4 regions of the Streptomyces akebiae genome follow, and region 2 is predicted to be linked to each of the others. Evidence: riboswitches for the same ligand, from Rfam matches in the RefSeq annotation. Region 2 holds a riboswitch; each other region holds the start of a gene.
What was found. Region 2 has a riboswitch for cyclic di-AMP ahead of K1J60_RS05260 (M23 family metallopeptidase). Riboswitches for the same ligand answer to the same signal wherever they lie in the genome.

Region 1 (4,781 bases), 1.5 Mb from region 2:
CCGTGACCCCGGTGACCCCTCCCCCGCGCCGGTGCAGCCGGGAGAGCAGGGCGATCCCGATGGCGCCGGACTGGGCGAAGAGGCCGATGCGACCGGAGCGCGGTGTCTCGGGGGCGAGCGAGGCGTTGAGCCGTACGTCGAGGGCGGTGTTGATGATGCCGAAGGCGTTCGGCCCGATGATGCGCATGCCGTACGAGCGGGCCTGGCGCACCAGTTCGCGCTGGCGTTCGCGCCCGTCGGGCCCGCTCTCCGCGTATCCGGCGGAGACGACCACGAGGCCCTGCACACCGTGCTCGCCGCACTCGGCGACGACCTCGGGGACATGGGCGGCGGGGACGGCGACCACCGCGAGGTCGACGGGTCCCTCGATGTCGGTGACGGACCGGTGCGCGGGCACCCCGGCGAGTTCCTTCTCGTCCTCCCCGAGCGCCTTGTTGACCGCGTAGAGCCGCCCCGTGAAGCCCGCGTCCCGGAGGTTGGCGAGCACGCCGCGGCCCACTCCGCCCGGCGTGCGCCCGGCGCCGACGACCGCGACCGCGCCGGGGGCGAGCAGTCGCTGGACGGACCTGGCCTCGGCGCGCTGCTCCCGGGCGCGCTGGACGGCGAGGGAGCGGTCGGTGGGTTCCAGGTCGAACTCCAGCCGGACGACGCCGTCCTCGAAGCTGCGCTGCTGCTGGTACCCGGCGTCGGTGAACACCTTGATCATCTTGCTGTTGGCCGGCAGCACCTCGGCGGCGAAGCGTCTGATGTCGCGCTCGCGGGCGACGGCGGCGATGTGTTCGAGCAGGGCGGAGGCGACGCCGCGGCCCTGGTGGGCGTCCTGCACGAGGAAGGCGACCTCGGCCTCGTCGGCGGGGGCGGACGCGGGCATCCCGTCGGCGCCGATGCGGTCGTAGCGTACGGTGGCGATGAACTCGCCGCCGACCGTGGCGGCGAGCCCCACCCGGTCCACGAAGTCGTGGTGCGTGAAGCGGTGGACGTCCTTGGCGGACAGGCGAGGGTACGGCGCGAAGAAGCGGTAGTACTTCGACTCGTCCGAGACCTGCTCGTAGAAGCTGACGAGACGCTCGGCGTCATCAACGGTGATGGGCCTGATGCGTGCGGTGCCGCCGTCGCGCAGCACCACGTCGGCCTCCCAGTGGGCGGGGTACTCGTGCCGGTCCGACGAGGTCTGCATGGGCCCCAGAGTACGGCTCGCGTCCGACAACGGCGCGGGGCAGTCTGGGGGACGCACGACAGAAGCACAACAGAAGTGCGACAGCCGGTTCGCGGTCAGGCCGTGGGCCCGTTCCGGTACGTCGCCCCATATGGGAAACTGGTCTAGACAACCCGGTCTAGACCTCTCTGCAGCACCCGAGACACCTGAAGGGCAGCATCACATGGCTGAGCGCCGCGTCAACGTCGGCTGGGCCGAGGGCCTCCACGCCCGACCCGCATCCATCTTCGTCCGGGCCACCACGGCCTCCGGTATCCCCGTGACGATCGCCAAGGCCGACGGGAACCCCGTCAACGCGGCCTCCATGCTCGCGGTCCTGGGCCTCGGCGCCCAGGGCGGCGAGGAGATCGTGCTCGCCTCCGACGCCGAGGGCGCGGACGCCGCGCTCGACCGTCTGGCGAAGCTCGTCGCCGAGGGGCTCGAAGAACTCCCCGAGACGGTCTGAGCGACCGGGTAACCGAAGCGGAAAGGCCTGAAAAGCCGCCCCGCAGACACACCGAAGGGCTCGTCCGATTTATCGGGCGAGCCCTTCGCATTTCCGTCCGGTTTCCGTTCTGCGGGCAGCAGAAATAATGCCCTTCGGAATTCTTCCCTCTTTGTATACGGCGCCTGTGTTAATGCCGCAGGCTCGGCATGTTTACGGGGTGTTGCGAAGTCCTCACACGCTCCGGCCGCTCCGCCCCGCCGGCCCCGGCCGGAAATCGGAGCCGGTGCGCGGCGGTGGCCCGCTCGGTGTGCAGGGACGTGATCGCCCGGGCCCGGTCGCTGTCGCCGCGCGCGACCGCGTCCACGATGCCGCCGTGGTCCGCCCAGGACTCCACGGGGTCGGCCGGCGCCTCGACCGCGTACATCCAGGCGATCTTGTGCCGCAGCTGGGCGAGTGTCGAGGTCAGGGCGGGGCTGCCGGAGGCCTGCGCGAGCGTCTCGTGGAACCAGCCGCCCAGCGAGCGCAGATCCTCGCTGTTGCCCCTCCTGGCCCGCTCCTGGCCCAGCCTGACCAGGCCCCGCAACACCTTCAGGTGGGCCTCCGTACGCCGCTGCGCGGCGCGGGCGGCCCCCAGGGGCTCCAGCAGCATGCGCATCTCCAGCAGGTCGGCGGCCTCCTGCTCGGTCGGCTCGGCGACGCACGCGCCCGCGTGCCGACGGGTCACCACGAAGCCCTCGGCCTCCAGCGTGCGCAACGCCTCACGCACGGGCACCCGACTGACGCCGTAACGGCGGGCGAGCAGTTCCTCGGTGAGCCGGCTGCCGCGCTCGTAGACACCCGCGACGATGTCATCACGGATCGCCGTGCATACCGAGTGCGCCGGAATACGCATGACCGACCTCCGCCTTAATCCCCGTGAAACGTCGATGATTGACGTGTGTTCCAGCGACTCTATTGCAGAGAGCCGGAATTTCCGATGGCGGACCGGAATCCATGGATATTTTTTGGACAGGAGGTACGTCACAAGAGGTGCGTCGCAACAGGTTTGCGCAGCAGGTACGCACAACGAGGAAAGCCCCGGCTCGGTGAGCCGGGGCCTCCTGCGAAGCGTCGGAAGCGCGTCAGACGTTCACGCCGTGCGAGCGCAGGTACGCGGCGGGGTCGATGTCCGAGCCGTACTCGGCCGTCGTCCGGGCCTCGAAGTGCAGGTGGGCGCCGGTGACGTTGCCGGTCGCCCCGGAGAGGCCTATCTGCTGGCCGGGGGTGACCGTCTGGCCGACGGAGACGCCGATGGACGACAGGTGGCCGTACTGGGTGTACGTGCCGTCGTTCATCTTGATGACGATGTTGTTGCCGTAGGCGCCACCCCAGCCCGCCTCGACGACGGTGCCGGAGCCGACGGCGACGACGGCCGTACCGGACGCGGCGTGGAAGTCGACACCGGTGTGGCTGCCGGAGGACCAGACGGCGCCGCCGGTCTTATAGCCGGTGGAGATGTAGGAGCCGCTGATGGGGGCGACGTAGGCGTTGAGGCGCTCGCGCTCGGCCGCGCGGGCGGCGCGGGCCTTGATCTCCTCGCGCTCCTTGGCGGCGGCACGTTCCTGCTCGGCCTTCTCGGCGGCGGCCTTCCTGGCCTCCTCCTGCGCCTTCTTCTTGACGGCGGCCACCTCGGCGGCCTGCTGCTGGGCCACGGCCTGGGCGTCGACCTGGTCCGCGACCGTGTCGCCGAGGGTGATGATCTGGTTCAGGCCGGTCTGCTCGACGGCGGGCTCTTCCGCGGCGAGCGCGGGGCCGGCCAGAGTGCCGAGGACACCGGTGGTGGTGAGAGCGGCTACGCCCACGTTCCTCGTGGTCGTGCGCTGCACACGGCCGGGACGGCGGTGCTTCCCGGGGGCGCGGGTGAACGCCATGAAGTGGCTGGTCCTTTCCTTCCTTCTCGCCTACCGGGTTAGCTGACGGGTTCGGAGCAGGAAGGTCTCCTACGGCTACCCCTCGTTTCGCGTCGCTCCGCGAAGGGCACCCGATTCACCCCAGGGACTGTGATGGGTCCCCGGCTCCCCTGGCTCGCGCCATGCGGGGACTCGGCGATGACTGTCCGGTGCCGCGGCTGCGGCGAACTTCTGACGAACAGCCGGACCGACGCTAAGTGGGCCGTCTTCGAAATAACAAACGGATCACAGGATTTGTTGCGTACGCCACAGGTCAGACACGCAACCTCCGCCATCAATAGGGACAAACGGGGGCCCTGGTGACTCTTCCGTCACCAGGGCCCCACTGACACGCGTCCGTACGGTCAGCCCCTACTCGGCCGGGACGACGGTGACTTCGCCGATTCCGAGGGCCCTGACGGGCTCCTCGATCTGCGCGGCGTCCCCGACGAGGACGGTCACCAGACGGTCCACCGGGAAGGCGCTCACGGCCGCGGCGGTGGCCTCCACGGTGCCGGTGGCGGCGAGTTGGCGGTACAGCGTCGACTGGTAGTCGTCCGGCAGGTACTGCTCGACCTGGTCGGCCAGCGTGCTCGCCACGGCCGCGGCCGTCTCGAACTTGAGGGGGGCGACCCCGACGAGGTTCTGCACGGCGACGTCACGCTCGGCGTCGGTCAGGCCCTCGGCGGCGAGGGTGCGCAGCACCGTCCACAGGTCGTCGAGCGCCGGCCCGGTGTTGGGGGTGTCGACGGAGCCGCTGATGGCGAGCATCGCGATGCCCGAACCGTCGGGCGCGGCCCGCAAAACCTGGCCGAACGCCCGCACGCCGTAGGTGTAGCCCTTCTCCTCGCGCAGGACGCGGTCCAGGCGGGAGGTGAGGGTCCCGCCGAGGCAGTAGGTGCCGAGCACCTGGGCCGGCCACACGCGGTCGTGCCGGTCGGCGCCCACCCGGCCGATGAGCAACTGGGTCTGCACGGAACCGGGGCGGTCCACGATGATCACGCGGCCGGTGTCGTCCGCGCTCACCGACGGCACGGGGCGCGGCGCCGCCGAGGAGCCGGTCCAGGCGCCCAGGGTGTCGCCGAGCAGCGCGTCGAGGTCGACCCCCGTGAGGTCGCCGACGACCACGGCGGTGGCCGTCGCGGGGCGTACGTGCCGCTCGTAGAAGGCGCGTACGGCCGCGGAGTCGATGCCCTCGACGGTCTCCTCG
Region 2 (4,781 bases):
CACCGCCCGCTCGAACCGCTCCGCGACCTCGTCGGGGTCGGTGCCCGGCCGGATGATGTCGTTGCCGCCCGCGCAGAAGGAGATCAGATCGGGGGCGAGCTCCAGCGCCCTCGGCACCTGGTCCTCCACGATCTGGTCGAGGAGTTTCCCCCGCACGGCCAGGTTGGTGTAGTCGAAGTCGCCCTCGGGCAACCGGTCCGCGAGAAGCACCGCGAACCGGTCGGCCCAGCCGACGAACCGCCCGTCGGGCCCGGGGTCGCCGACGCCCTCGGTGAAGCTGTCCCCCAGCGCCACGTACGACCCGATCATTGCTCTGCTGCCATTCGAATCGTCTGCCACATCGGGCCATGATTCACCTTCGGATGTGACCTACGCGACCGTAATAAGCACTTGACGGACGGTGAGATAGACCACGTGTCAAGTGTTGGTCAACCCGGAATACCCACGTCGCGTCGGTGGGGCCCCCACACACGGAAGTCCTCGATCCGGAAGTGGCTCCAGGTGGTCCGGAAGGCGAAATGCCCACTCGTGTACGGCTCGGGATCGCGGTAGTCGAACACGAGCCGTCCGTTGTTCCACCACCGGACCCTCGACCCGTCCGAGACGATCCGCACGCGATGCGGCTCGTTCGCGACGAGCAGCGGCTCGGTGTAGTCGTAGATCAGCGGCCGCACCCCCGCCTCACCCACATAGCGCCGCAACCGCGTCGTCGTATTGGTGTTGGCCCCGTACCCGACGTAGTACGTCTTCAGATGGTCGTACTCGGCGAGCGCGCCCCCTCGTGGAGTGGCGAAGAGATCGTCGGGCGATCGCACGTCGACGGCGTTCCAGAAGTTGTTCAGATCGGACACCCGGTCGTTGACCCCGCCCGCGGAGACCGGCGTGGCCGTGTACTCGACGGCGTACGGCCCTCGCAGCCTGCGCTTGAACCAGAGCGTGGCCCCGGCCGGTACGTCGACCTCCAGCACACCGCGCGAGGCCGTGACCGTACCGCCCCGCTCCAACTCCACGGCCCACCGCCCGAGTCCGTGCCGGAAGTCGTCGGCGGCGATCAGCCGGCCACGGCCCCGCGACGTGTGGGCGGACGCGGTCCCCGCCGGAGCGACGGCCGCGAGGGCGGCACCGGCGGCGAGTGCTCCGAAAGCTCTACGGGTGGTCATACGACACCCCTTCTGTCCCCGTGCCGGTTCTGTCCCCGTGCCGACACGACATCGTAGAAAGCGCTTGTGGAGATCACTCTGACCGCACACCCCGGCCACTGTCGAGACGTCGATCAGCCATGCCGCACAACCGCAATGCGGTGACCACGGAGTCGCCACGCCCGATCGCGGCCCCTGCCCCTGCCCCCTGTTGGTGCGCGACCCCGCCTGCTATCCGGGAACGTCGAAGGCCGGACCCCGAGTCACGGGGTCCGGCCTTCGACGGGTGCGGCGGCGTGGGTCAGATGCCGACGCCCTTCGAGCGGAGGTAGGCCAGAGGGTCGATGTCCGCACCGTAGTTGGGGGTGGTGCGGATCTCGAAGTGGAGGTGCGGCCCGGTGACGTTGCCGGTCGCGCCCGAGAGGCCTATCTGCTGGCCGCCGCTGACGGACTGACCCGCGGAGACGGAGATCGAGGACAGGTGGGCGTACTGGGCGTAGTAGCCGTCGGCGAGCTTGATGACCACCTGGTTGCCGTACGCGCCGCCCCAGCCGGCGGAGACGACGGTGCCCGCGCCCACGGCCTTGAGGCTGGTCCCGGTCGGGGCCACGAAGTCGACGCCCGTGTGGTAGCCGCTGGACCACATGCTGCCGGCGGTCTTGTACGCGGTACCGACGGTCGCGCCCTGGATGGGCCGGCTGAAGCCGGAGCTGCCGGTCGTCGAGGACTGGCCGCTCGCCGTGGAGGTCGACGCCTGGGTGTCCTTCGACTCCTGCTTCGCGGAACCGGAGGACTTCGACGACTTGGAGGACTCGGTGGACTTCGAGGACTGCGACAGTTGCGGCTTCGACGACGAGCGTGACGTCTCGCTCGACGCGGCCCGCTCACCGATCGACAGCTTCAGCCCCGGGTGGATGAGGGAGGGATCGGAGCCGATCGCCTCACGGTTGTCCGAGTACAGCCGCTTCCAGCCACCCTCGACATCCTGCTCGTCCGCGATCTTCGCGAGGTAGTCGCCGACCTTCACCGAGTAGGTCTTAGTCGCCGCCTTCTTGGTGGTGGTCTTCTCCGCCTGCGCGGCCTTCTCGGCCTGCTCCAACCGAGCGCCCGCCTCGGCCGCGGCCTTCTCGGGGGTGATCGTGGCCGTCTTCTCGGAGACACCGGAAACGGCGGCCGCCGGGGTCGCGGCGTGGGCGCCGGCGGCACCGATCAGCGGCAGCGCGAGCGCCGCGCCACCGGTCCCGGCGGCGGCGATCGAGCGAGTGAAGCGCTGGGACTTCGGACGGCGGTGCTTACCCTTCGCGGGCATGGCGAATTCCTCTCCGTCGCCTGCGAGGTGAGCTGTCGGGTGCGGACTGGAGATGTCCGGCCGTGCTTGCGCACGGCTGTACCCCTAGCCGTTCCGGAGACCGGAACAGGCGGTGATTCCTGTGGGTCCCCCGCTCCTGCCGTGGATCGGGTCGGTACGCGGCTCCGGTCGGCGGCAGGATTGGGCGTCCGTCCGGATTGACGCCGAACGTAAGCGACTTGTGCCCACAGGTACAACCATTGGGACTTCCTGTGCGTCTTCCTCCCTGATCCTTACTTCAATTCACCATCACGCTCCGTAATAGACAGGTCTTGGGCGCATTCCAACCTCCCTGGAAATCCATACGAATTACGTGGACATGACGGCAACGGAACGTCACGAATATGACGCTGCTCACGCACCTACGACTCAGTAGGCTTTATTCCAGGCCTTGTTGGAATTACAGCTGCATTTCGGACAGATCGCTCAAGTGCGCCGAAGGCGGATAACTGTCGCATCGAAGTCACCACGCAGCCCCGTCCGCAATCCGTGATGCGCCAGCACGGCACCCCGGTACGTTTCGCCCGTTTCGCGGCACTCGTACGTCCCCGTCGGATCCAGCCCGCGCAGCCGGAGCGGGGCGAGCGGCTCACCGTAGTGCTGCGCCTGGAGCCAGGCGAGGACGACGACCTCGTCACCGTGGACGTACTGCACGGCACTCAGCCCCCCTGCGGGAGGACGCAGCCGATACAGGTCACCGCGCTGCACGACCGGCCGGATCTCCTTGTACAGCTGCACCCACTCCCGGGCCTCGGCCAGCTCCTCCTCACTCCACTCGGCGAGGTCACCGCCGACCCCGAGCACACCCGCCATGGCACTGACGAACCGGAACCGCAGCGAGCTGACCCGCCCGTTGAGCTGGTTGTTCGGGCTGTCGGTGACCCACGCGGCCATGGTCCGGGCCGGATGGATCTGGGTGAAGCCGTGCTGGATGGCGAGCCGGTCGAGAGGATCGGTGTTGTCGGAGGTCCACACCTGGTCCGTCCGCGCCATGACGCCGAGGTCGATCCGGCCGCCGCCGCCCGAGCACGACTCGAAGGCCACCCCCGGGTGCGCGGCCCGCAACCGGTCCAGCAGTGCGTAGAAGGCGTGCACGTGCTCGACCCACAGCTTCTGCGGATAGGGCTCACCGGGCCAGCCCGCGTCGGTGAAGCAGCGGTTGAAGTCCCACTTCACATAGTCGATCGGCGCGCTGGACAGGAGGGTGTCGAGCCGTTCCCAGAGGTATTCCTGGACGTCCTCGCGCGCGAGATTGAGTACGAGCTGATTACGCAGTTCCGTCCGCTTTCGCCCCGGTTGGAACTGTGCCCATTCAGGATGCGCCCGGTACAGCTCACTGTCCGGATTGACCATTTCCGGCTCGACCCAGATACCGAACTGCATCCCGAGGGCGTGCACCTGGTCGGCGAGCGGCCGCAGCCCCTTCGGGAAGCGGTCCGGATTCGGCGTCCAGTCGCCGAGGCCTGCCCGGTCGCTCGTCCGCGCCCCGAACCAGCCGTCGTCCACCACGAACAGCTCGACCCCCATGGCCGCCGCCCGCCGCGCGAGGGCCCCCTGCTGTTCCTCGGAGATGTCGAACTCGGTGGCTTCCCAGGAGTTGAAGAGCACCGGCCGGTCCTGGTCCGCGTCCGGGATGACATACGCCCGCTGGTACGCGTGCCAGGCGCGGCTCGCCCCGCCGAAGCCTCCGTCGTTCCACAGGCCGGCGAAGACGGGCGTGGTGAAGGTCTCCCCGGTCTCCAGCCTCAGGAGTCCGGACTCGTCGTATCCGGCGCCGCCGGTGATCTGCACGCGCGCGTCCGGAAGTTGGGCCACCGCGATCCGCCAGGAGCCCGACCAGCCCAGGGCGCAGCCGTAGACCTCGCCGCGCTCCTCGGTGGCGTCGGTGTCGAGGGCGACCCAGGGCAGGTGCTGGTGCCCGGTGTGCCCGCGCCGACTGCCGATGACCTTCTCGCCGTAGGTGAGGTCGGCGCGTACGAGCCGGGACTCGGCCGCCCAGCGCCCGTGCAGCTGGGAGAGGCGCCAGTTCTCCTCCGCGCGCGGCGGCAGCGTCCAGGTCGCCGAGTCTGCCCGCAGCAGCTCCGCCGCCGGGCCGTCGTTGACGAGAGTCACCCAGCGCTCGACCACGTCGTCGCGCATCCGGTAGTGCAGGGTGATCCCGAGTCCGTCGTCGGTGAACCGCAGCCGCAGCTCGTCGCCGTCGGCCTCGTACGTCCGGAAGGTCCACTCGGTGCCGCGCCGCTCGTCCGTGCGCACGGACAGTGCCGGTCGGGTGAAGCGGGGTCCGCCCTCGA
Region 3 (4,781 bases), 4.2 Mb from region 2:
CCTTCCACCGGTATCGGGGGTTGCGAGGGCGGGCGGGGAGTGACTTCGCGCTCCGGGAGCGCGAGTTGCTGTTCGAGCTGTGGCGGAGGCGGGAGCTGGCTCGGCCGGCCATGGGCTATGCCGGGCGGGAGGTCGGGGCGAAGTACGCGTACGGGTACGGGTACGGACATGGGTACGGGTACGGGGCGTTCGGGGGGTACGGGTCGGTGTACGCGCAGCCCGTGGTCCACGGGGCGGTGTCGTATCCCGCGTACAACCCCTATCTCTCAGGAGGGCCCTAGGTGTGCCGTTCGGAGAGGTTGGTGACGCCGTCGGCCCACCGCCCCGGCGGCGCTCGGATCTGCCCAGCTTGCGAAGAGACGTCCTCTCCGAGGTCAACGATCGGACCGGACGCCACCCGCATTCCCCATCGCCACCGGCACGGCGCGCGCTAACGCGGCGCGATGGCCCCGAGCCAGCCCTCGACGGTGAGGACCTCGGCCCACTGCGGGAACAGCCTCTCGGTGAGCATCGCGTGGACCTCGGGGTCGGTGTCGAGGCAGGCGTCCGCCAGGACCGTGAGGCCGAAGTCCAGGTCGACGGCGTGCCACAGGGTGGACAGCACCACGGCGCTGGTGGCGATGCCGGTGAGGACGAGGCTGTCGATGTCGCGGGCCCTGAGCACCAGGTCGAGGTCGCTGCCCGAGAACGCGCTTCCCCGTCTCTTGGTGACCACGACCTCGCCCTGCCGGGGCGCGACGTCGTCGTGGATCTCGGTGCCGGGCTCACCCTCGGTGAACAGGCCGGCCCGCAGGACGTTCGCCATCACCTTGTTGCGGGGGCTGACCTGCGGATCGCCCGGCCGTAACCCCATCACCACGTAGATCACGGGAATGTCGGCCGCCCGGGCTCCGTCGATCGCCCTGCGCAGGCGCGGCAGATATCCGGAACCGTCGTCGGCGATGGCCACGACGTCCCGTTGGACGTCCATCACCAGGAGTGCGCTCTTCGCCATGCTTGCCGTCCCTTCTCCGGGAGAACAAGACGAACGCCGCGTGGGCCCGAGGGCGGACGCGGCGTCGCTGGTTCTGTGTGGGGTGGCGGCGGGCTACGGGGTGAGGCCCTTGCTGCGGAGCCAGGCCGCCGGGTCGATGCCGCTGCTGGAGCCGCCGGGGTGGACCTCCATGTGGAGGTGGGCGCCGGTGACGTTGCCGGTGGCACCGACGCGGCCGATGACGTCCCCGGTGGCGACCTTCTGGCCGACGCTGACGCCGATGGAGGACTGGTGGGCGTACCAGATCTCGGTGCCGTCATCGAGAGTGAGGACGGTCTTGTAGCCGTAGGAGCCCTCGTAGCCGGCCTGCGTGATGGTGCCGCTGTGGACGGCCTTGATGAGGGTGCCGGTGGGGGCCGCGAAGTCGAGGCCGGTGTGGTAGCCGGAGGACCAGTACGGGCCGGCCTGACCGAAGGTGGAGGTGAGGGTGTACGAGGAGGTGGGAAGGGTGAACTGCTTGGCCAGGGCGGCGAGGCGCTCGGCTTCCTTCTTGGCCGCGGCCTCCTCCTCCGCCTTCTTCTGGGCGGCCGCCTCCTTGGCCTCGGCTTCCTTCTTCTCCTTGGCCGCCTGCTCGGCGGCCTTCTCCGCGGCGGCGGTCTGCGCGGCCTCGGCGGCGGCCTTGTCGAAGGCGTCCTGCTGGGACTCGGCCTGCGCCATGATGCGGGCGCGCAGCGCCTCGCCGGCGTCGGCGGTGCCCTGCTCGGTGTCGGCGGCGATCAGACCCGCGCTGCTGAGGGGGGAGGAGGAGCCCTGGGGCTCCGGCTCGTCGGGCTCGTCCTCGAAGACCGAGCCGACGTTCGGCATGTCGGGCATCGATATGGAGACCGGGGCCTTGCCGGACTGCGCGCTGGCCATCCCGGCACCGCTGACGGCGGCTATGACACCGACGCCGAGAACGGTGGAGCTGCGGGCCAGTCCGCCCCGTGCGAGTACGCCGCTCTTCTTGGCGACGCGATGCCGGCCGCGGACGGGGCGCAGGGTGTCCTCGCCCGGATTCCACTCCTGCCAGGGGCCCTCGTTGTCGCTGTTGTAGCTGCCGTAGCCGAACGTCTGGCTCTCGCCGTCGCGTTGGGTCGGCACGAACGGGGCTTCGGTCGCGGACCGGTTCGACGCCACGTGGGCGTACTCCTTCCTTCCTTTTCGCCTACCGGGTTAGCTGACGGGTTCGGAGCAGGAAGGTCTCCTACGCGCGTAAACCGGTCGTGCGTACTGCCACGGCGGTTTCCGTGCGATTCACCCCAGGGTGGTGGTTCCCCGGTTCCCTTGCGGGATTCGACGCGTGAGCACGGAGCCGTCTCTTGTGACGGCTGGGACGACCGCGCTGCGTTATCGAACGTTAATAGACGCGAGTACTCCATTCCAAGCTGTTCTTAATGATCGTTCCGGCTTTCCCGCTGGACTTTACGGGTCATGAGGGGCCGAAAACGGGCGAGTTGACCTTGACTCACGAGTAACAGTCGCCCTGACGTGTCGTCAGTTGTTATACGGAGAACGGCTGGACGGACACGCTCAGTGACATCGGTACTCGGGGGGCACGGTGCGGGCGGCGATCTCGGTGGCCTCGGCACCTCAAGGGCGGCGGACCGCCAGGAGGGCCATGTCGTCCGTGGTGCGGTCACCCGTGTGTCGGCGCACCTCCTCCGCGAGCGTCGTCAGCAGGGTGCGCGGGGCGGTGAAGACACGGCCGGCGAGGCGTGCGGCCGGGTCGTAGAAGACGCCGTGCGCGTCCCGCGCCTCGGAGAGGCCGTCGGTGTAGAAGAGCAGCGTGGCTCCGGGCGGGAACACGGTGTCCTCCGCGCGGTCGGGCCAGGTGCCCAGGTCGTCCATGCCGAGCGGCAGCGCGGGCTGCGGGGCGTCCAGCGTGCACAGGGTGCCGTCGGCGTGCAGCATCAGGGGGGAGGGGTGGCCCCGGTTGACGATCCGGGCGTGGCCCGCGCCGTGCGGGAACTCCGCGAGCACGGCCGTCACGAACCCCTCGAACTCCACCGCCGCGTCCCTTCGCGTGGCCTCCCGCCGCGTCCCCTCCCGGGCCAGCGCCCGTTCCAGCCGCTGGACCACCGCTTCGAGCGTCGCCTCCTGCTCGGCCGCCTCCCGGAACGCCCCGATCAGCACCGCCACCGCCGACACCGCCCCCAGCCCCTTGCCGCGTACGTCGCCGACGATCAGCCGTACGCCGTGGGGTGAGTCCTGCACCGCGTACAGATCGCCGCCGATCGACGCCCCGGCCTGCGCGGCCTCGTACCGCGCGGCGATCTCCAGCCCGCCGATCCGCTCCTGCGGCACCGGCAGTACGGCCCGCTGGGCGGCCTCGGCGACCTCCCGGGCCGTGGCGAGGCGGGCGTCGCTGCGGCGGACGAGGCGGTTGATCAGGACGGCCAGTACGGCGACGGTGGCGACCGTGACGATCTCGGTGATCGCGTCCTCGTGGCCGGAGTCTTCGTAATAGACGCGTACGGCGCTGATGCCGGCCACCGACACGGCGCCGACGATCACCGTGCCGTACAGCGTGAAGAGCGGGGCCGTCACCAGGGGCGCGGCGGTGAAGAAGGGCACCGCGGTGAACTCGCGCGGGGTGAAGTGGTCGTAGAAGAGCCCGACGGCGATCAACAGCACGGGAAGGGCGCGGGCGAGCGTACGGGCGTACGAGAACCGACGCCCACCCGGCTCCCGCATGTCCTTCGCGCCCTCTCGCTGCCCCACGGATACAGGGTTTCCGGGGGTGGGCGGCGGGGCTAGTCGGTGGGGCCGAGTGGGCTAGGCCCTGCCGGAGGAGGTGCGGGAGGGCGGGCGCAGCGGGTGCCGGGGGGCTGGCGGGGCTCAGCCCGCCGAGAGGCCCGTCAGGCCGCCCGTCAGCTCGTGCAGGGGGAGGGTGTGCTGGGTCTGGAGGACCTTGGCGCGGAGGTAGCGGACGTTGTGGGCGGTGGTGAAGACGCCCGTGGGGACGCGGTCGCGGACGCTCACGCCGAGGTCGCGCAACTGCTGGGCCTTGTCGGGGTTGTTGGAGAGCAGGTCGAGCTCGTCGATGCCGAGGGCCCCCAGCATCTGGGCCGCCGCCGTGTAGTCCCGGGCGTCCTCCGGCAGTCCGAGCGCCGCGTTCGCCTCGTAGGTGTCGAGGCCCTGGTCCTGGAGGGCGTACGCGTCGAGCTTGTTGTAGAGGCCGATGCCCCGGCCCTCCTGGCGGAGGTAGAGGAGGACGCCGCCGCGGTCGGCGATCCGCTCCACCGCCTCGCGCAGCTGCGGGCCGCAGTCGCAGCGGGCCGAGCCGAACACGTCGCCGGTCAGGCACTCGGAGTGCAGCCGGACCAGCGGGGCCGTGCCGGGGGCCGGGTCGCCGAGGACGACCGCCAGGTGCTCCCGGCCGTCGACGAGGTCGTGGAAGGTGACCATGTCGGCGTCGACGCCGTAGCCGTCCTGGAAACGCAGCGGTACCCGGACGCGGGCACGCGGGGTGGCAGCGGGAAAGTCGGGCATGCGGTTCTCCGGTCCTGGTGCGGGGTGTCGCTGTGCTTCAGTTTTGAAGCACAGCGCTCGCAGCGACTCTAACCCGTGCTTCAAATTTCAAGCAACCGAATTGGGGATTCGTCACATCCCCGTCACGCACGATCCCGCTCGCCCTGCCCATTCGGATCCCGCTCGTCCCGACGGCTCGGACCCCGCTATCCCGCTCGTCCCGACGGCTCGGATCCCCGCTGCTCGTCCTGCTGGCCCGACGGACACGCGCGGCGGCGCCACGGAAGGTCGTCCGAGC
Region 4 (4,781 bases), 2.7 Mb from region 2:
CCACGTCCTCTCCGTACGACCGCCGTCCGCAGTACGAACATCGTCTGTCCGTACGGACCGCCTGGGGGGAGCGGTTACGCGTCCGGCGGCGGCCCGCACAGGGGGAGCGGGACGCCGCCGGACCTTTCTCGGCGGTGGTGGCCGACTGCCGCCCCTGGCCCGGGCGGCGGTGGGGAGCCGGTCACCTGAGGGAGGACGCTAAACCTGGCTGTGATGGCTCGGTAACGCGTTGTACGGAAGTGGCGCGCACCGACAATGAGGTGACCGTATGTGACCGAGATCCTGGCCTGGCGTCGCCGACTTCACGCTGTGCGATGACCGATGCGGCGATTTCGGACCGGGCGGAGGAGGGGCGGTGCTATGGAGCGCATATATGCAAGATCATCAGGGGGCCGTTCGCCGGTCCCGTCCCGCCCGCACCCGGTGCCCCACGACCTTCGGGCGCCTCATTAGGCTCCGCGCATGGACGTACTCATCCACATCCTCGTCGCCCTCCACATCATCGGCATCGCCTCCCTCCTGGGTGGTTTCCTCACCCAGATGAAGGCCATGGGCCAGGGCACCGCCCGCTTCGTCCCCGCGATGCTGCACGGTGCCCTCACCATGCTCGTCACCGGCGTCCTCCTCGTCGGTCTCAACCAGGCGGACGACCAGCCCGTCAACAACATCAAGATCGGCGTCAAGCTCGCCCTGCTGATCGTGATCCTCGGCCTGGTCTACGTGAAACGCGACGAGGAGACGGTGGAGAAGCCGATCTTCGCCCTGGTGGGCGCGCTGACCACCGCGAACGTCTTCATCGCGGTGCTCTGGACCTGAGTGCCCCCGTGTGAGCCCGTCCTGCCCGCGATGGCATCGGGACGGCTGAGCCGGGATCCCCGGGATGGCGCCGACCGTGCGGACCGGCGCCCCCTGTCCTGCCCCGGTTACGCCGGGCGCACCACGCTGTGGATCGAGGACTCCCCGTCGTAGAAGATCGACTCCTCGCGGACGTACGTGCCCGGCTTGGGGGCGTGGATCATCATGCCGTTGCCGATGTAGAGGCCGACGTGGCCGATGTTGTCGTAGAAGAAGACGAGGTCGCCCGGCTTGGCGTCGGCCAGGGAGACGGTGGTGCCAGCCTCGACCTGGTCGTAGGTGGTGCGCGGGAGGTCGACCCCGGCGGCCTTCCAGGCGGCCTGCGTGAGGCCGGAGCAGTCGTAGGAGCCGGGGCCGGTGGCGCCCCAGACATACGGCTTGCCGATCTGCGCGCGGGCGAAGGCGAGGGCCTTGGTGGCCTTCGAGGCGTATGTGGAGTCCTCGACCGGGGCTGTGGTCCCGGTGGTGCCCGGCGATGTCTCCGTGCCGGTGGCGGTCCCTCCCTGGACCTCCTGGGCCTCCTGGGTCTCCTGGGCGCTCTGCGTCTCCTGGCGCGCCTGTGCCGCCTGCTGCCGCGCGAGCTCTTCCGCCTTGCGGTCGGCCTCCTCCTGCTCGCGCTGTTCGATCGCGGCGAGCCGGGCCTTCTCCTCGGCGGTGAGGGTGGAGAGCAGTTCGCGGGCCTCGGCGAGCTTCGCCTGGACCTTGGCCTTGCTGGTCTTGAGGGCGTTCTGCGACTCGGTGAGCTTTTCGAGGCTGTCGCTCGCCGTCCGGCGCTGCTCCGCCGCGTCGGCCTGCTGGGTGACGTACGCGTCGACGGCTACCTTCTGACGGTCCGTCAACCGGTCCATGAGCTGGTTCTGGTCGAAGTAGTCCTGCGGGTTGTCCGCCAGGAGCAGTGAGGCCTGGTCGGGGGTGGCCGCGCCGGTGCGGTACTGGGCCGCCGCGAACGAGCCCAGCTCCTCCCGCGCCTCGTTGAGCTTCTCCGCGCGCTTGGCGACGTCGTCGAGGAGGGTGTCGACCTTCTTCTTCTGCTTGGTCGTCCTCTCCTTGGCCGCGTTGTAGTTCTCGGTCGCCGACCCGGCCTGGCGGTAGAGGTCGTCGACCTTCTTCTCGACCTCCTCCAGGCTCGGCCTGTCGTCGGCGGAGGGTGCGGCGGTGGCCGTCTGGGAGAGCAGAGCCACGGAGGTCAGTGCGGCCGTGGCGAGAGCGGGGGTGCGTATGCCCGCGCGCGTCCGGCCGGTCGGACGCGGCTTGCGGTGCGGCGCCATGGTGCGGCGTCTCCTTCCGTTGTCCGCCTACCGGGTTAGCTGTCGGGTTCGGGCGCAAGCTTCGGAAGGTTTGCCCTACGGCCCTTGCCGCGTACGGCGGTCGGGTCGATTCACCCCAGAGGTCGGTGGGTCCCCGGCTCCGGCGCCGCAAGCGGCGTACCGGATTCGGCGGAGGCCGTGCGGCCCGGCGACGTTCGCCGGTTGTGTCGTACGGCCCAAGAGAAGAAGCTAGCCAACTCGTGTGGCCCGTGTGAAGGTTGATGTTCGATATGCCCGATACGTTTTCGTGACCTTAGCCTCTTCCGCGCGATGGGCGGTACGCTCGATCGCTCACCGTCGTGAGGTGTACGCGGTGAGTGGTGCGTGCGGACTTCCCGGGGCGGCCCCTGGCTGTCAGTGGGGGCGCCTAGACTCGGAGAGCGATGAGCAGCCTCTTTGACGACAGCTTCCTGGCGGACCTCCAGGCCCCCCGCGGCCACGCGGAGGAGCCCCCGCCGCCGCCCGAGGACGATCACGTACCGGAGCCGCTTCCGGACGATCTGTTCGGCGGGAAGTTCGACGTGCCACCGGACCGGGACGCCTACTACCGGGGCGGTGCCCCCCGCCCGGCTCTCGACGCGGCGGCCCTCCTGGACGGGCTGAACGAGAACCAGCGCGCGGCCGTGGTGCACGCCGGGTCACCTCTGCTCATCGTCGCCGGCGCCGGTTCCGGCAAGACCCGGGTGCTCACCCACCGCATCGCCCACCTGCTCGGCGAGCGCCATGTCCACCCGGGCCAGATCCTCGCGATCACCTTCACCAACAAGGCCGCCGGTGAGATGAAGGAGCGCGTCGAGCAGCTCGTCGGCCCGCGCGCGAACGCGATGTGGGTCATGACCTTCCACAGCGCGTGCGTCCGGATCCTGCGGCGCGAGTCGAAGAAGCTCGGCTTCACGTCCTCCTTCTCGATCTACGACGCCGCCGACAGCAAGCGGCTGATGGCGCTCGTCTGCCGTGATCTGGACCTCGACCCGAAGCGCTTCCCGCCCAAGTCCTTCAGCGCCAAGATCTCGAACCTGAAGAACGAGCTGATCGACGAGGAGGACTTCGCCGCCCAGGCCGCCGACGGCTTCGAGAAGACCCTCGCCCAGGCCTACGCGCTCTACCAGTCCCGCCTCCGCGAGGCGAACGCACTCGACTTCGACGACCTGATCATGACGACGGTCAATCTGCTGCGCGCCTTCCCGGACGTCGCCGAGCACTACCGCCGTCGCTTCCGTCATGTCCTCGTCGACGAGTACCAGGACACCAATCACGCCCAGTACGCCCTGGTCAGAGAGCTGGTCGGCACCTCCGAGCACCCGGTGGACGTGCCGCCGGCCGAGTGGGACGTACCTCCGGCCGAGCTCTGCGTCGTGGGTGACGCGGACCAGTCGATCTACGCCTTCCGCGGCGCGACCATCCGCAACATCCTCCAGTTCGAGGAGGACTACCCGAACGCGACCACGATCCTGCTGGAGCAGAACTACCGCTCCACGCAGACCATCCTGAGCGCGGCCAACGCGGTCATCGAGCGCAACGAGTCCCGCCGCCCGAAGAACCTGTGGACCAACGCCGGCGCGGGCGCGCAGATCACCGGTTACGTCGCCGACACCGAGCACGACGAGGCCCAGTTCGTCGCCGACGAGATAGACCGCCTGACGGACGCGGGCGACGCGAAAGCCGGCGACGTCGCCGTCTTCTACCGGACGAACGCCCAGTCCCGAGTCTTCGAAGAGGTGTTCATCCGCGTCGGCCTGCCCTACAAGGTCGTCGGCGGCGTCCGCTTCTACGAGCGCAAGGAGGTCCGGGACGTCCTCGCGTATCTGCGGGTCCTCGCCAACCCGGAGGACTCCGTCCCGCTGCGCCGCATCCTCAACGTGCCCAAGCGCGGCATCGGCGACCGCGCCGAGGCGATGATCGACGCCCTCTCCCAGCGCGAGAAGATCAGCTTCCCCCAGGCGCTGAAGCGCGTGGACGAGGCGTACGGCATGGCGGCCCGGTCGACCAACGCGGTCAAGCGGTTCAACACGCTGATGGAGGACCTGCGGACCGTCGTCGAGTCCGGCGCCGGACCGGCCACCGTCCTGGAAGCGGTCCTCGAACGGACGGGCTATCTGGCCGAATTGCAGGCCTCCACCGACCCGCAGGACGAGACCCGCATCGAGAACCTCCAGGAACTCGCCGCCGTCGCCCTGGAGTTCGAGCAGGAGGCCGGTGCCGGAGAGGGAGAGACCGAGGGCGAGGCGGCGGGTACGACATCCGCCGGGCTCTCCGACTTCCTGGAGCGGGTGGCGCTGGTCGCCGACTCCGACCAGATCCCCGACGAGGAGGAGGACGGCTCGGGCGTGATCACGCTCATGACCCTCCACACCGCCAAGGGCCTGGAGTTCCCGGTGGTCTTCCTCACCGGCATGGAGGACGGCGTCTTCCCGCACATGCGCGCCCTGGGCCAGACCAAGGAGTTGGAGGAGGAGCGTCGCCTCGCGTACGTGGGCATCACCCGCGCACGTGAACGGCTCTACCTCACCCGGTCGTCGCTGCGCAGCGCCTGGGGTCAGCCTTCGTACAACCCGCCGTCCCGGTTCCTGGAGGAGATCCCGGCCTCCCATCTGGAGTGGAAGCGCACGGGCGCCTCCG

Region 1: another riboswitch for cyclic di-AMP. It lies ahead of K1J60_RS11630 (M23 family metallopeptidase); the one in region 2 lies ahead of K1J60_RS05260 (M23 family metallopeptidase).
Region 3: another riboswitch for cyclic di-AMP. It lies ahead of K1J60_RS23300 (M23 family metallopeptidase); the one in region 2 lies ahead of K1J60_RS05260 (M23 family metallopeptidase).
Region 4: another riboswitch for cyclic di-AMP. It lies ahead of K1J60_RS16725 (C40 family peptidase); the one in region 2 lies ahead of K1J60_RS05260 (M23 family metallopeptidase).

The regions. Positions count from the first base shown of each region.
Region 1 is NZ_CP080647.1:2,695,259-2,700,039, forward strand. Features, by position in the region: gene K1J60_RS11615 (bifunctional acetate--CoA ligase family protein/GNAT family N-acetyltransferase) at 1-1,177, opposite strand, end outside; gene K1J60_RS11620 (HPr family phosphocarrier protein) at 1,380-1,661, shown strand; gene K1J60_RS11625 (GntR family transcriptional regulator) at 1,831-2,535, opposite strand; gene K1J60_RS11630 (M23 family metallopeptidase) at 2,765-3,553, opposite strand; cyclic di-AMP (ydaO/yuaA leader) riboswitch at 3,567-3,740, opposite strand; gene K1J60_RS11635 (M16 family metallopeptidase) at 3,944-4,781, opposite strand, start outside.
Region 2 is NZ_CP080647.1:1,182,144-1,186,924, forward strand. Features, by position in the region: gene K1J60_RS05250 (SGNH/GDSL hydrolase family protein) at 1-309, opposite strand, end outside; gene K1J60_RS05255 (DUF6250 domain-containing protein) at 429-1,160, opposite strand; gene K1J60_RS05260 (M23 family metallopeptidase) at 1,441-2,448, opposite strand; cyclic di-AMP (ydaO/yuaA leader) riboswitch at 2,453-2,611, opposite strand; gene K1J60_RS05265 (alpha-galactosidase) at 2,914-4,781, opposite strand, start outside.
Region 3 is NZ_CP080647.1:5,417,057-5,421,837, reverse strand. Features, by position in the region: gene K1J60_RS23310 (PrsW family intramembrane metalloprotease) at 1-281, shown strand, start outside; gene K1J60_RS23305 (cysteine hydrolase family protein) at 431-994, opposite strand; gene K1J60_RS23300 (M23 family metallopeptidase) at 1,088-2,149, opposite strand; cyclic di-AMP (ydaO/yuaA leader) riboswitch at 2,160-2,321, opposite strand; gene K1J60_RS23295 (PP2C family protein-serine/threonine phosphatase) at 2,603-3,706, opposite strand; gene K1J60_RS23290 (GTP cyclohydrolase II) at 3,851-4,504, opposite strand; gene K1J60_RS23285 (MarR family winged helix-turn-helix transcriptional regulator) at 4,690-4,781, opposite strand, start outside.
Region 4 is NZ_CP080647.1:3,913,582-3,918,362, reverse strand. Features, by position in the region: gene K1J60_RS16730 (hypothetical protein) at 463-816, shown strand; gene K1J60_RS16725 (C40 family peptidase) at 924-2,123, opposite strand; cyclic di-AMP (ydaO/yuaA leader) riboswitch at 2,133-2,290, opposite strand; gene pcrA (DNA helicase PcrA) at 2,546-4,781, shown strand, end outside.